Regions from separate parts of the Kitasatospora sp. NPDC101176 genome, predicted to be linked through region 3. Evidence: riboswitches for the same ligand, from Rfam matches in the RefSeq annotation. Region 3 holds a riboswitch; each other region holds the start of a gene.
What was found. Region 3 has a riboswitch for cobalamin ahead of ACIRS1_RS23675 (cobalamin biosynthesis protein). Riboswitches for the same ligand answer to the same signal wherever they lie in the genome.

Region 1: it holds a riboswitch for cobalamin, as region 3 does, so the genes downstream of both, ACIRS1_RS07685 (enoyl-CoA hydratase/isomerase family protein) here and ACIRS1_RS23675 (cobalamin biosynthesis protein) in region 3, are expected to answer to the same signal.
Region 2: it holds a riboswitch for cobalamin, as region 3 does, so the genes downstream of both, ACIRS1_RS10665 (HoxN/HupN/NixA family nickel/cobalt transporter) here and ACIRS1_RS23675 (cobalamin biosynthesis protein) in region 3, are expected to answer to the same signal.

The regions. Positions count from the first base shown of each region.
Region 1 is NZ_JBIWPA010000003.1:511,301-514,562, reverse strand. Features, by position in the region: gene ACIRS1_RS07695 (CbtB-domain containing protein) at 1-166, shown strand, start outside; gene ACIRS1_RS07690 (CbtA family protein) at 186-938, shown strand; cobalamin riboswitch at 1,049-1,239, shown strand; partial or broken gene ACIRS1_RS07685 (enoyl-CoA hydratase/isomerase family protein) at 1,242-1,940, shown strand; gene mmsB (3-hydroxyisobutyrate dehydrogenase) at 1,937-2,821, shown strand; partial or broken gene ACIRS1_RS07675 (enoyl-CoA hydratase-related protein) at 2,818-2,970, shown strand; cobalamin riboswitch at 3,028-3,168, shown strand.
Region 2 is NZ_JBIWPA010000005.1:204,639-207,900, reverse strand. Features, by position in the region: gene ACIRS1_RS10670 (aminopeptidase P family protein) at 1-283, opposite strand, end outside; gene ACIRS1_RS10665 (HoxN/HupN/NixA family nickel/cobalt transporter) at 401-1,516, opposite strand; cobalamin riboswitch at 1,548-1,741, opposite strand; gene ACIRS1_RS10660 (metalloregulator ArsR/SmtB family transcription factor) at 1,824-2,207, shown strand; gene ACIRS1_RS10655 (hypothetical protein) at 2,259-3,262, shown strand, end outside.
Region 3 is NZ_JBIWPA010000018.1:89,257-92,518, forward strand. Features, by position in the region: gene ACIRS1_RS23670 (cobyric acid synthase) at 1-731, opposite strand, end outside; gene ACIRS1_RS23675 (cobalamin biosynthesis protein) at 728-1,708, opposite strand; cobalamin riboswitch at 1,864-1,996, opposite strand; gene ACIRS1_RS23680 (transcriptional regulator) at 2,293-3,003, shown strand; gene ACIRS1_RS23685 (alpha/beta hydrolase family protein) at 3,213-3,262, shown strand, end outside.

The DNA of each region.
Region 1 (3,262 bases), on a different contig from region 3:
TCCCGTCCGGGCCGTCCTGCCCTGGGCGGTCTTCTTCGGTGTCCTGATGCTGCTGGCGATCTACTTCGTCGGCGCCGAGCAGGGTGCCACCTCGCTGATCTCCGGCGAGGACGTCCACGAATGGGTGCACGACGGTCGTCACCTGCTCGGCTTCCCCTGCCACTGAGAACGGGGAAGACCGCACAGTGAACTCCGCAACCGTCAGAACCCTGCTCGTGCGCGGGATGATCGCCGGCCTCGCGGCCGGCGTTCTCGCGCTCGTCACCGCCTACCTGCTCGGTGAGTCCAAGGTGGACGCCGCCATCGAGTTCGAGGAGGCGCACTCCGCCGAGCACGGCATGGAGGTGGTCAGCCGTTCCCTGCAGTCCACGGCGGGTCTGGCCACCGGCATCCTGCTGTTCGCCGTGGCCATGGGCGGCATCGCCGCCCTCGCGTACTGCTTCGCCCTCGGGCGGATCGGCCGCTTCGGCGCCCGGGCGACGGCGCTGGTCGTCTCGCTCGCCGCGCTGGTGACCGTGTACGTGGTGCCGTTCCTCAAGTACCCGGCCAACCCGCCGTCCATCGGCAACCCCGACACCATCGGCAAGCGCACCGTCCTGTACTTCCTGATGATGGTGCTCAGCGTCCTGCTCGCGGTCGCGGCGGTCATCATCGGCAAGCGCCTGGCCCCGCGCCTGGGCAACTGGTACGCCGCGGTCGCGGCCGGGGGCGGCTTCGTCGTCGCCGTCGGCCTGGCCTACGCCCTCCTGCCGGTGATCAACGAGGTGCCCGAGGCATTCCCGGCCACCCTGCTCTGGCAGTTCCGCCTCGCGGCGCTCGCCATCCAGCTCGTGCTGTGGACCTCCTTCGGGCTGGTCTTCGGCGAGCTCGCCAAGCGCGTGCTCGAGCCCGAGCCCGCCGCGGTGAAGGCCCCGGCCCAGGCCGTCGCCGCCCGGTAGCACCCGCGCCGCCGACCCGCAGCCCGCTCCCCGCACGGGGGGCGGGCTGCGTCGTCCTGCGCCGACCGGGGGAGGGCGCGGTGACGGTTCGTCACGGGATCTGGACTTACTAGGACGTCCGACTATATGGTCGACGGCAGGTCCGCGGTGTCAGGGAAGCCGGTGTGAGTCCGGCACGGTCCCGCCACTGTGACCGGGGAGTCCGTCCTTGCAGGAGACGGCCACTGGCAGCCGCCGGGAAGGCCTGAGGGCGTGCGGTGATCCGGGAGTCAGGATACCGGCCGCGGGTGATCCGTGTTTTCCGGGAGCGTCCGGATCGTCACCGGGAAAACGCGCGTCGCCATGCCGGAGGCCGGCATCGGCTTCGTCCCCGACGCCGGCGGCACCTACCTGCTCGCCCTCGCGCCGGGCGAGTTGGGCACCCACCTCGCCCTCACCGCGGGCTCCGTCGGTGCCGCCGACGCGCTGCTCTGCGGGCTCGCCGACCACTACGTCCCCGCCGAGCGGCTGCCCGTGCTGCTCGACGACCTCGCCGAACTGCCCGTCCACGAGGCCCTGGAACGGCATGTCGAGCCCGCGCCGGCCGGTCTGCTGGACGGTCGGCGGGCGTGGATCGACAGCTGCTACGCGGCGGGCACCGTCGAGGAGATCCTCGCGCGGCTCGGCGACAGCGGTGAACCCGAGGCCGCGCAGGCCGCCGAGCGCATCGCCGCCAACTCCCCGACCGCCGTCAAGGCCACCCTGGCGGCCCTGCGCCGGGCCCGCGCCCTGGGCCCGCTGGAGGCCGTGCTCGACCAGGAGTACCGGACCTCCTGCGCGGCGCTCGCCACCCCGGACCTCGCCGAGGGGATCCGGGCCCAGGTGATCGACAAGGACCGGTCACCGCGCTGGACGCCGGCCTCCCTGGGAGCCGTCGAACCCGCCACCGTGGCCCACTGCTTCGCCCCGCTCGGCGACGGAGAACTCGGCCTCGCCGCCACCACACCCCTGGAGCGCTGGTGACCCACCGCATCGGATTCGTCGGACTGGGCACCATGGGCGGCCCGATGGCCGCCAACCTCGTCGCCGCCGGACACCGGGTGACCGGCTACGACCTCTCGGCGGAGGCCCGGGAACGGGCTGCGGCGCGGGGAGTGATGATCGCGGGTTCCGCCGCTGAAGCGGTCGGCGAGGCCGAGGTGGTGCTCACCATGCTGCCGACCGGACGCCATGTCCTCGACTCCTACAGCGAGTTGACGGAGTCGGCAGCGGGAGCGCTGTTCGTCGACTGCTCCACCATCGCGGTCGGGGACGCCCGGGTCGTCGCCGACCTCGTCCGGGTCGCGGGGCACCGGGCCGTCGACGCGCCGGTCTCCGGCGGCGTGCCCGGAGCCGAGGCCGCGAGCCTGACCTTCATGGTGGGCGCGGACGGGCCCGACTTCGCCGAGGCCGAGCCGGTGCTCGCCGCCATGGGCCGCCGGGTCGTGCACTGCGGGACGTCCGGGGCGGGGCAGGCCGCGAAGATCTGCAACAACATGATTCTCGGCATCTCGATGATCGCGGTCAGCGAGGCCGTCGTGCTCGGGGAGAGCCTCGGGCTCAGCCACCAGGCCCTGTTCGACGTGGCCTCCACCGCCTCCGGGCAGTGCTGGGCACTGACCAGCAACTGCCCCGTCCCCGGGCCCGTCCCGGCCAGCCCGGCCAACCGCGGGTACGCCGGAGGTTTCGCCGCCGCCCTGATGGCCAAGGACCTCGGACTCGCGGCCGCCGCGGCGACAGTCTCCGACGTCCCCGCCGAACTGGGCGGCAGGGCAGCCGAGTTGTACGCGGCGTTCGCCGAGGAGGCGGGCGCCGGGCTGGACTTCTCGGCCATCATCACGACCCTCAGGAAGGACGACGCATGACGTTCGAGACGATCCTGGTCGAGCGCAGGGGCCGGGTGGGCGTGATCACGCTCGACCGCCCCAAGGCGCTGAACGCCCTCGACACCACGCTGATGAACGAAGTCGTGGCGGCCGCCGAGGAGTTCGACCGCGACCGGGGCCCGGGGTGCCGTCTTCCGGTGCCGGAACCGTGACGTGGCGCACCGTCCCTTGACCGGATCTTCGCGTCTTCGCCATGATGGGCCGTCATGTTGTGACTCCGCCGACGGGGGAAGTCCGGTTCGAATCCGGCGCTGACCCGCAACGGTAGGCCGCCGACGTCCCGTCGGCGGCGAGCCCGAGTACCCGGCGGCGGAGGTGTGTCACCCCCTCCTCCCGTCGTGGTCTGCGGGCCGGAGCTCCGAGGGCTGCCCGGCGTGCCGCCGGCGCCCTCCGGGCCCCTGCGTCCAGGCCCGGAAAGGC
Region 2 (3,262 bases), on a different contig from region 3:
GCGCCGCGGCCTCGGCCGCCGCCAGGGCGGTGTCCGCCCCAGCCGGCACCGGCACCTGGGTGACGTCCGGGGCGATCAGGTGCTCCCCGGTGTCGTCCGGCGGCAGGTCGTCCGGCAGCGCCAGCAGTGCGCGGTCCCTGGTGAGCAGCAGCGTCGCCCCGCAGGGCGCGCAGCCGGTCAGATACCGCACGTTCGCCGCCCGGGTGATCAGCGCCGCATCGGCCCCGGCCGCACTGCAGTGCTCCCTCACCCGCTCCCGCCGACCCGCGTACGCATCAGACATGCGTCGAGCCTACGAAGCCGCACCCCGTTCCGCCCGCCGAGCACTCCCGAGGGGGCACGTCACCGCTGCCCGCACGCCCCGGCTCGCACCCCGGGCCGACCGGCCCGCCGGGGGCTGTCACTGCTCGGACGGCTGCCAGCGCTGCTCGACCCCGGCCAGCTTCCAGTAGCCGATCGCCGCGGCCCAGACCACCACGAACAACCCGGCGATCGCGTACCCGACGTTGTCCAGCGAGATGTCCGCGATCCAACCGCTCACCGGGTCGGTCAGGTCGAGCTTCTCGTGCAGCACGCCGACCAGTTCGATCGTGCCGATGACGAAGGCCACCGCGATCGACAGCCCCGTGATCGTCAGGTTGTAGTACACCTTGCGCACCGGGTTGGAGAAGGCCCACTGGTACGCGAAGTTCATGAACGTCCCGTCCAGCGTGTCGAACAGGCTCATCCCGGCGGCGAAGAGCAGCGGCAGGCAGACGATCGCGTACCAGGGCAGCCCGGCCGCCGCGCCCGAGCCCGCCATCACCATCAGGGTGACCTCGGTCGCGGTGTCGAAGCCCAGGCCCAGCACCATGCCCACCGGGAACATCTGCCCCGGCCGGGTGATCGACCGCGTCGCCCGGTTCAGCACCCTCGCCAGGAAGCCGCGCGAGTTCAGGTGCTCCTCCAGCTGCGCCTCGTCGTACTTCCCGGCCCGCATCGCCCGGAACACCTTGAGGATGCCCACCAGCGCCGCCAGGTTGAGCGCGCCGATCAGGTACAGGAACGCGCCGGAGGCCGTCGTGCCGACCATCCCCAGCCACTGGTGGGTCGTCGACTCGTCGTCCATCAGGGTGTTGGCCAGCTGGGCGCCGCCCGCCACCAGGGCGGCCATGATGACCACCATCGAGGAGTGCCCGAGGGCGAACCAGAAGCCCACCGACACCGGGCGCTTGCCGTCCGCCATCAGCTTGCGGGTGGTGTTGTCGATCACCGCGATGTGGTCGGCGTCGAAGGCGTGCCGCATGCCGAGGGTGTACGCGGTGATGCCCAGGCCCACCCCGAAGACCTGGGTGCCGACCGCGTAGTTGTGGGGCGCGACCAGGAAGAACAGCGTCCCGAACGCGACCACGTGCATGGCCAGGATCACGCCCATCAGTCCGGCCGTGCGGACGGTGTCCTCGCGCTTCCAGCGGAACGTCGGCAGTGCGGACGGCGCCGCCGGCGCCCCGGGGGCGGCGGTTTCGGGCAGGGTCATACGGGGATCACGCTCCAGCACCTCGTGGAAAGACTTCGTGAGATGCCGTGGCCGGTCTCCTGGCTTACGGGGCACCCGTACCCGCCTTCCCGGACGCGCGAAGCGCCCAGTGGCGTCGTGGATACGGACGACTCCCCCCGATCACAGTGGCGAGGGCCGCTCCGGACTGGGACCCCTGAGGGTCCGTCACCGGTCTTCCCGAGCACCACGGCGGGCAACACCGTAGGGGGCCCGGCTCCACCCATGCAAGGCTGCGCACCTGCGCAGGTGTCCAGGATCACAGGCCCCGGCCTGCGAGAATGTCCGCATGCATCTCGTACCGGCCGACCGCGCGGACCACCGCACCATCGACGGACACCGGGTCTGCGAGGCCATCGCCGCCATCGGCGACACCGCGCACGTCCGCACCTGGGCCGAGCGGTTCTCCCTGCTCGCCGACCCGGGCCGGCTCGCCCTCCTGCTCGCCCTGCACCGCGCCGGTCCGCTCGCCGTGACCGACCTCGCCGTCGCCACCGGCATGCGCGACCCCGCCGTCTCCCAGGCCCTCCGACTGCTCCGCACCGCCGGCGTGGTCACCGGCGACCGCGACGGACGCGTCGTGCGCTACCGGCTCGTCGACGACGCCCTGCGCCCCCTCCTCGACCCCTGCGCCGCCGCCGACCACCACGAACCCACCGCTGCCACCGGCTGACCCGCCCCGGACGGACCCGCCGGAGCGGGGCCGGATGAGTACGATCTTCGTGTGCTGAACCGCCTGCGGCGCCGGCCCCGGCCCTGGCCCGACGAAGACCGCTGGGAGACCTGGCCCGTCCGGGCCCGCGTCCTCGCAGTCGCCCGCACGCTCACCTCGGCCACCCGGGTGCTCGACGTGCTCACCCTGCTCGTCCGCCCGCAGCTCGGCGTCCGGTGCTACCTCACCGTCAACCCGGGCTCGGCGTTCACGGCGGGCCTCGGCCCCTACCTGGCCGACCAGCAGCCCGCCGTCACGGTCATCCCGTGGGAGGAGGCCGTCCGGTACGAGTTCGACCTCGCGGTGTCCTGCGCGGTCCACGCCTCCATGCACCGGCTGCGCGCCCCGCTCGTCGTCCTCCCCCACGGCGCCGGCTACAACCGCCTGGTCGCCGAGTCCACCGGGGACGGGGTCAGTGCCGCCGGCCTGTCCCGTCAGGAGCTCACCCACCGGGGGCGGGTCTTCCCCGCGGTCATCGGGCTGTCACACGAGGAGCAGTTCGAGCGGCTGGCGGCCACCTGCCCCGAGGCGCTGCCGCACGCACGGGAGGTCGGCGACCTCACCTTCGCCAGGATGCTGGCCAGCCGCGGCCGGCGGGACGCCTACCGCGCCGCCCTCGGGGCCGTCGACGGCCGGCGCCTCGTCGTCGTCACCTCCACCTGGAGCAGGCACTCCCTGGCGGCGCACTGCCTCGACCTGCCGCGCCGGCTGGTCACCGCGCTCCCCGCCGACGAGTACACCGTGGCCGTGGTCCTGCACCCCAACGTCTGGGACCGGCACGACCCCGAACTGCTGCTGGCCACGGCCCGGGGCTCCGGCCTCAGGCTGATCCCCCCGCACCAGGGCTGGCAGACCGCCCTCGTCGCCGCCGACCTGCTGATCGGCGACCACGGATCGGTCTCCTTCTACGGCGCGGCATTGGACCGCCCCACCCTGCTGGTGGCCACCGGCGCCGCCGAACTCGACCCGGGATCCCCCACCTACGCCTTCGGCCAGGCGGCACCCGCGCTCGACCC
Region 3 (3,262 bases):
ACCACGGTCGACAGGTCCAGCGAGTCCTCGGCGTCCAGCCACAGGCCCGGCAGCATCGGCAGGGTGCCCAGCACCGGGCGGCCGGTCAGCCCGTGGAGCATCTCCAGCCCGGGGGCGAGCAGTCGGGCGTCGCCGCGGAACTTGTTGACGAACCAGCCGGCCACGTGCCGCTGGTCCTCCGCGGACAGCAGCGCCAGCGTCCCGTACATGGCCGCGAAGACGCCGCCGCGGTCGATGTCGCCGACCACCACCACGGGCAGTCCGGCCGCGGTGGCCAGGCCCATGTTGGCGATGTCCCGGTCGCGCAGGTTGATCTCTGCGGGCGAGCCGGCGCCCTCGCAGACCACCACGTCGTAGCGGCGGCGCAGGTCCGCCAGGCACTCCAGGGCCCGCTCCAGCAGGACGGGCTTGCGCTCGCGGTAGTCCAGCGCACCGACCTCGGCGACCGGCCGGCCGAGCAGCACGACCTGGCTGCGGCCGTCGGCGCCGGGCTTGAGCAGCACCGGGTTCATGGCCGCCTCCGGCTCCACCCGGGCGGCCTGCGCCTGCATCGCCTGGGCCCGGCCGATCTCGGCGCCGTCGGCGGTGACGAAGGAGTTCAGCGACATGTTCTGCGCCTTGAACGGCGCCACCGCGACCCCGCGGCGGGCCAGCCAGCGGCAGATGCCCGCCGTCACCACGCTCTTGCCCGCGTCCGAGGTCGTCCCTGCGACCAGCAGCGCGTTGCTCATGCCCGTCCCTTTCCGCTTCTGCTTCCGCGGCCGGCCAGCAGTCGCAGTGCGACGTGCCCCGCCACGGTCGTACCCAGGGCCAGCGCGCCCACCCGCCGGGAGAGCACGCAGGCCCGCTCGATGTCGTCCACCGTGACCGGCCGCAGTTCGGCGCCCAGGACGGGTCGGTGCTCGACCCGTTCGCCGTACTGCAGGGTGCCGCCCAGCCGGACGCCGACCGCGCCCGCGAAGGCGGACTCGGCCTGGCCGGCGTTCGGGCTCGGGTGCGCCGAGCCGTCCCGGCGCCAGACCCGCCAGGCGGTGCGCGGCTGCGGCGCGGCGGCGACGGTCAGCAGGGCGGTCAGCCGGGCGCCCGGCCAGCCCGCCACGTCGTCCAGCCGGGCCGAGGCCCAGCCGAACCGGGCGTGGCGCGGCGAGCGGTGGCCGACCATGGCGTCCAGGGTGTTCACCGCGCGGAACGCCAGCAGCCCCGGCGTGCCCGCCAGCGCGCCCCAGACGAGCGCGTTGACGACGGCGTCGGCGGTGTTCTCGGCCACCGACTCGACCACCGCGCGGGCGATCTGCTGCTCGTCCAGCGCGCTCGGGTCGCGCCCGCACAGGTGCGGCAGCCGGGCCCGGGCCGCCGTCAGGTCGCCCGCGGCCAGCGAGCGGCCGATGGTGCGGGCCTCCCGGGTCAGCGAGGTGCCGCCGAGCACCGTCCAGGTCGCGGCGGCGGCCAGGGCCGCGCGGCCGAGCGGGCGCCGGCCCGCGGTGCGGTCCAGGGCCACCGCGGCGGCGGCCACGGTGCCCGCGCACAGGGCCGTGTAGCCGGCGCCGGTCGCCCGGTCGTCCCGCCAGAGCCGGCGCTCGAGCCGGGCCGCGGCGGAGCCGAAGACGGCCACCGGGTGGCCGCGGCGGGGGTCGGCGTAGCGGGCGTCGGCGGCGTAGCCCGCGAGGGCGCCCAGCGCGAACGCCGCCGCGCGGGTCAGCGGGCGCACGTCGGGTGCGGCGGGTTCGCGGGGGCGGCGGCCGGGTGCGGCGGGACCGGGGGGTGTGGCGGAAGGCAGCGTCGGGTCCGGCGGGGCGGGGCAGCCTGCATCGCGTGCGTGTCCTCACTCAGGGTCCGCGCCCTGGCTCGACGTAGCGGGGGCGAGAGTCTCCTGGCTTCCGGGTCGGACGCACCCCCGGGCCTTCCAGCGGCTTCTGACGGCGCGCCGTGGCAACCTGCCGAGCGTGCTCCCCGGTGACAGTGGCGGGACCGCGCCGGACTCGCACCGGCTTCCTCTGCATGCCTCCGTTTGGCCCCCGGATCCCATCACGCGGCCGAACCGGGAGTCAACCGAGGTCACGGAGGGGTTGGTCACACGGGACCGGGGGCCGCGGGGCGCCCGCGGGCTCCCGGCCGGGCGGCGGCGACGGGCGGCGGGGCCCGCGCCGGCACCTCCGTCGGTACCTCCGATCCGCCCGCCCGCAGGGGCATGACACCCTGTGCGATCGTCCAGCGGTCCGTAGGGACCTCCAGGGCCGCTTCGTGTGTTCGGCGGCTGGGGCCGGCCGCCACCCGCACCTACCGTTCGTTCCCATGCGACGCAGACAGCCCCCCGCCCTGCCCCCGGTGCCGTTCTCGCCGGGCGCCGCCCGAGCCCACCGGGCCGGCCTCGGCCTGACCCCCGACCAGGTCGTCGGCGGGATGGCCGCGCACGGCGTCCGCCTGCTGCCCACCCACGTCCTCGCCTGGGAGAGCGGCGAGCTGCGGCCGACCGAGGAGGAGTTCATCGCGCTGGCCCGCGCGCTCTGGTGCCCCGCCGTCCAGTTGATGGGCACCCGCCCCACCCGGCTGCGGGACTTCCGGGTCGCCCGCGAACTCCACCAGGACGCCGCCGCCCGCCGGATCGGGGTCGCCCTGCGCCGCTACCAGGACGCCGAGCTGACCGGCCGGTGGGACGGCGACGAGGCCCAGACCCACGCGCTCGCCCAGGTGCTCGGCCTGCGGCTGCGCGAGCTCGTCGACGTCACCGGCCGCCGCGAGGAGCTCGACCGGTGCCTGCGCCAGTGCGTGGACGGCCGCTGGCAGGCCCACGTCCGGGCCGTCGCCCGTATCGTGCCGGTCCACGAGGACGACCTGGCGGCCGTGCTGACGGCCCTCCAGCAGGAGAACCAGGTCTCCTCCCACTGGGGCAGCGGCAGTTGGGGCTCCCCGGCCGCCGCGGCGCCGGACCCGGTCCGCGAGCAGCCGTTGGCGGAGCGCTTCTGGGAGCTGCTCGGGCGGCGCCGGACCGACATCCCGGTCTGACGCCGCGGCCCGCCCCCGCCCGCCCGCGCCGAACCGCCGCCCGTACCCCTCCAGCCCGCCCGCCTCCCGCCCGCCGCCCACACCCCCGCCGGCCGCCCCGCCGTGCCCCGGACGGCCCAGCCCGGTGGCCGCCCGGCCGCCCTCCCGGTGAACTGGTGCTCGAACACCGTCCGGTCCAAGACCGTCCGACCGTCAGAGCGGGGAGCGATATGCGTTGGGGAACCGCGGCCGTCGTGGCCGCCGCCGCCGTCGGTGCCGG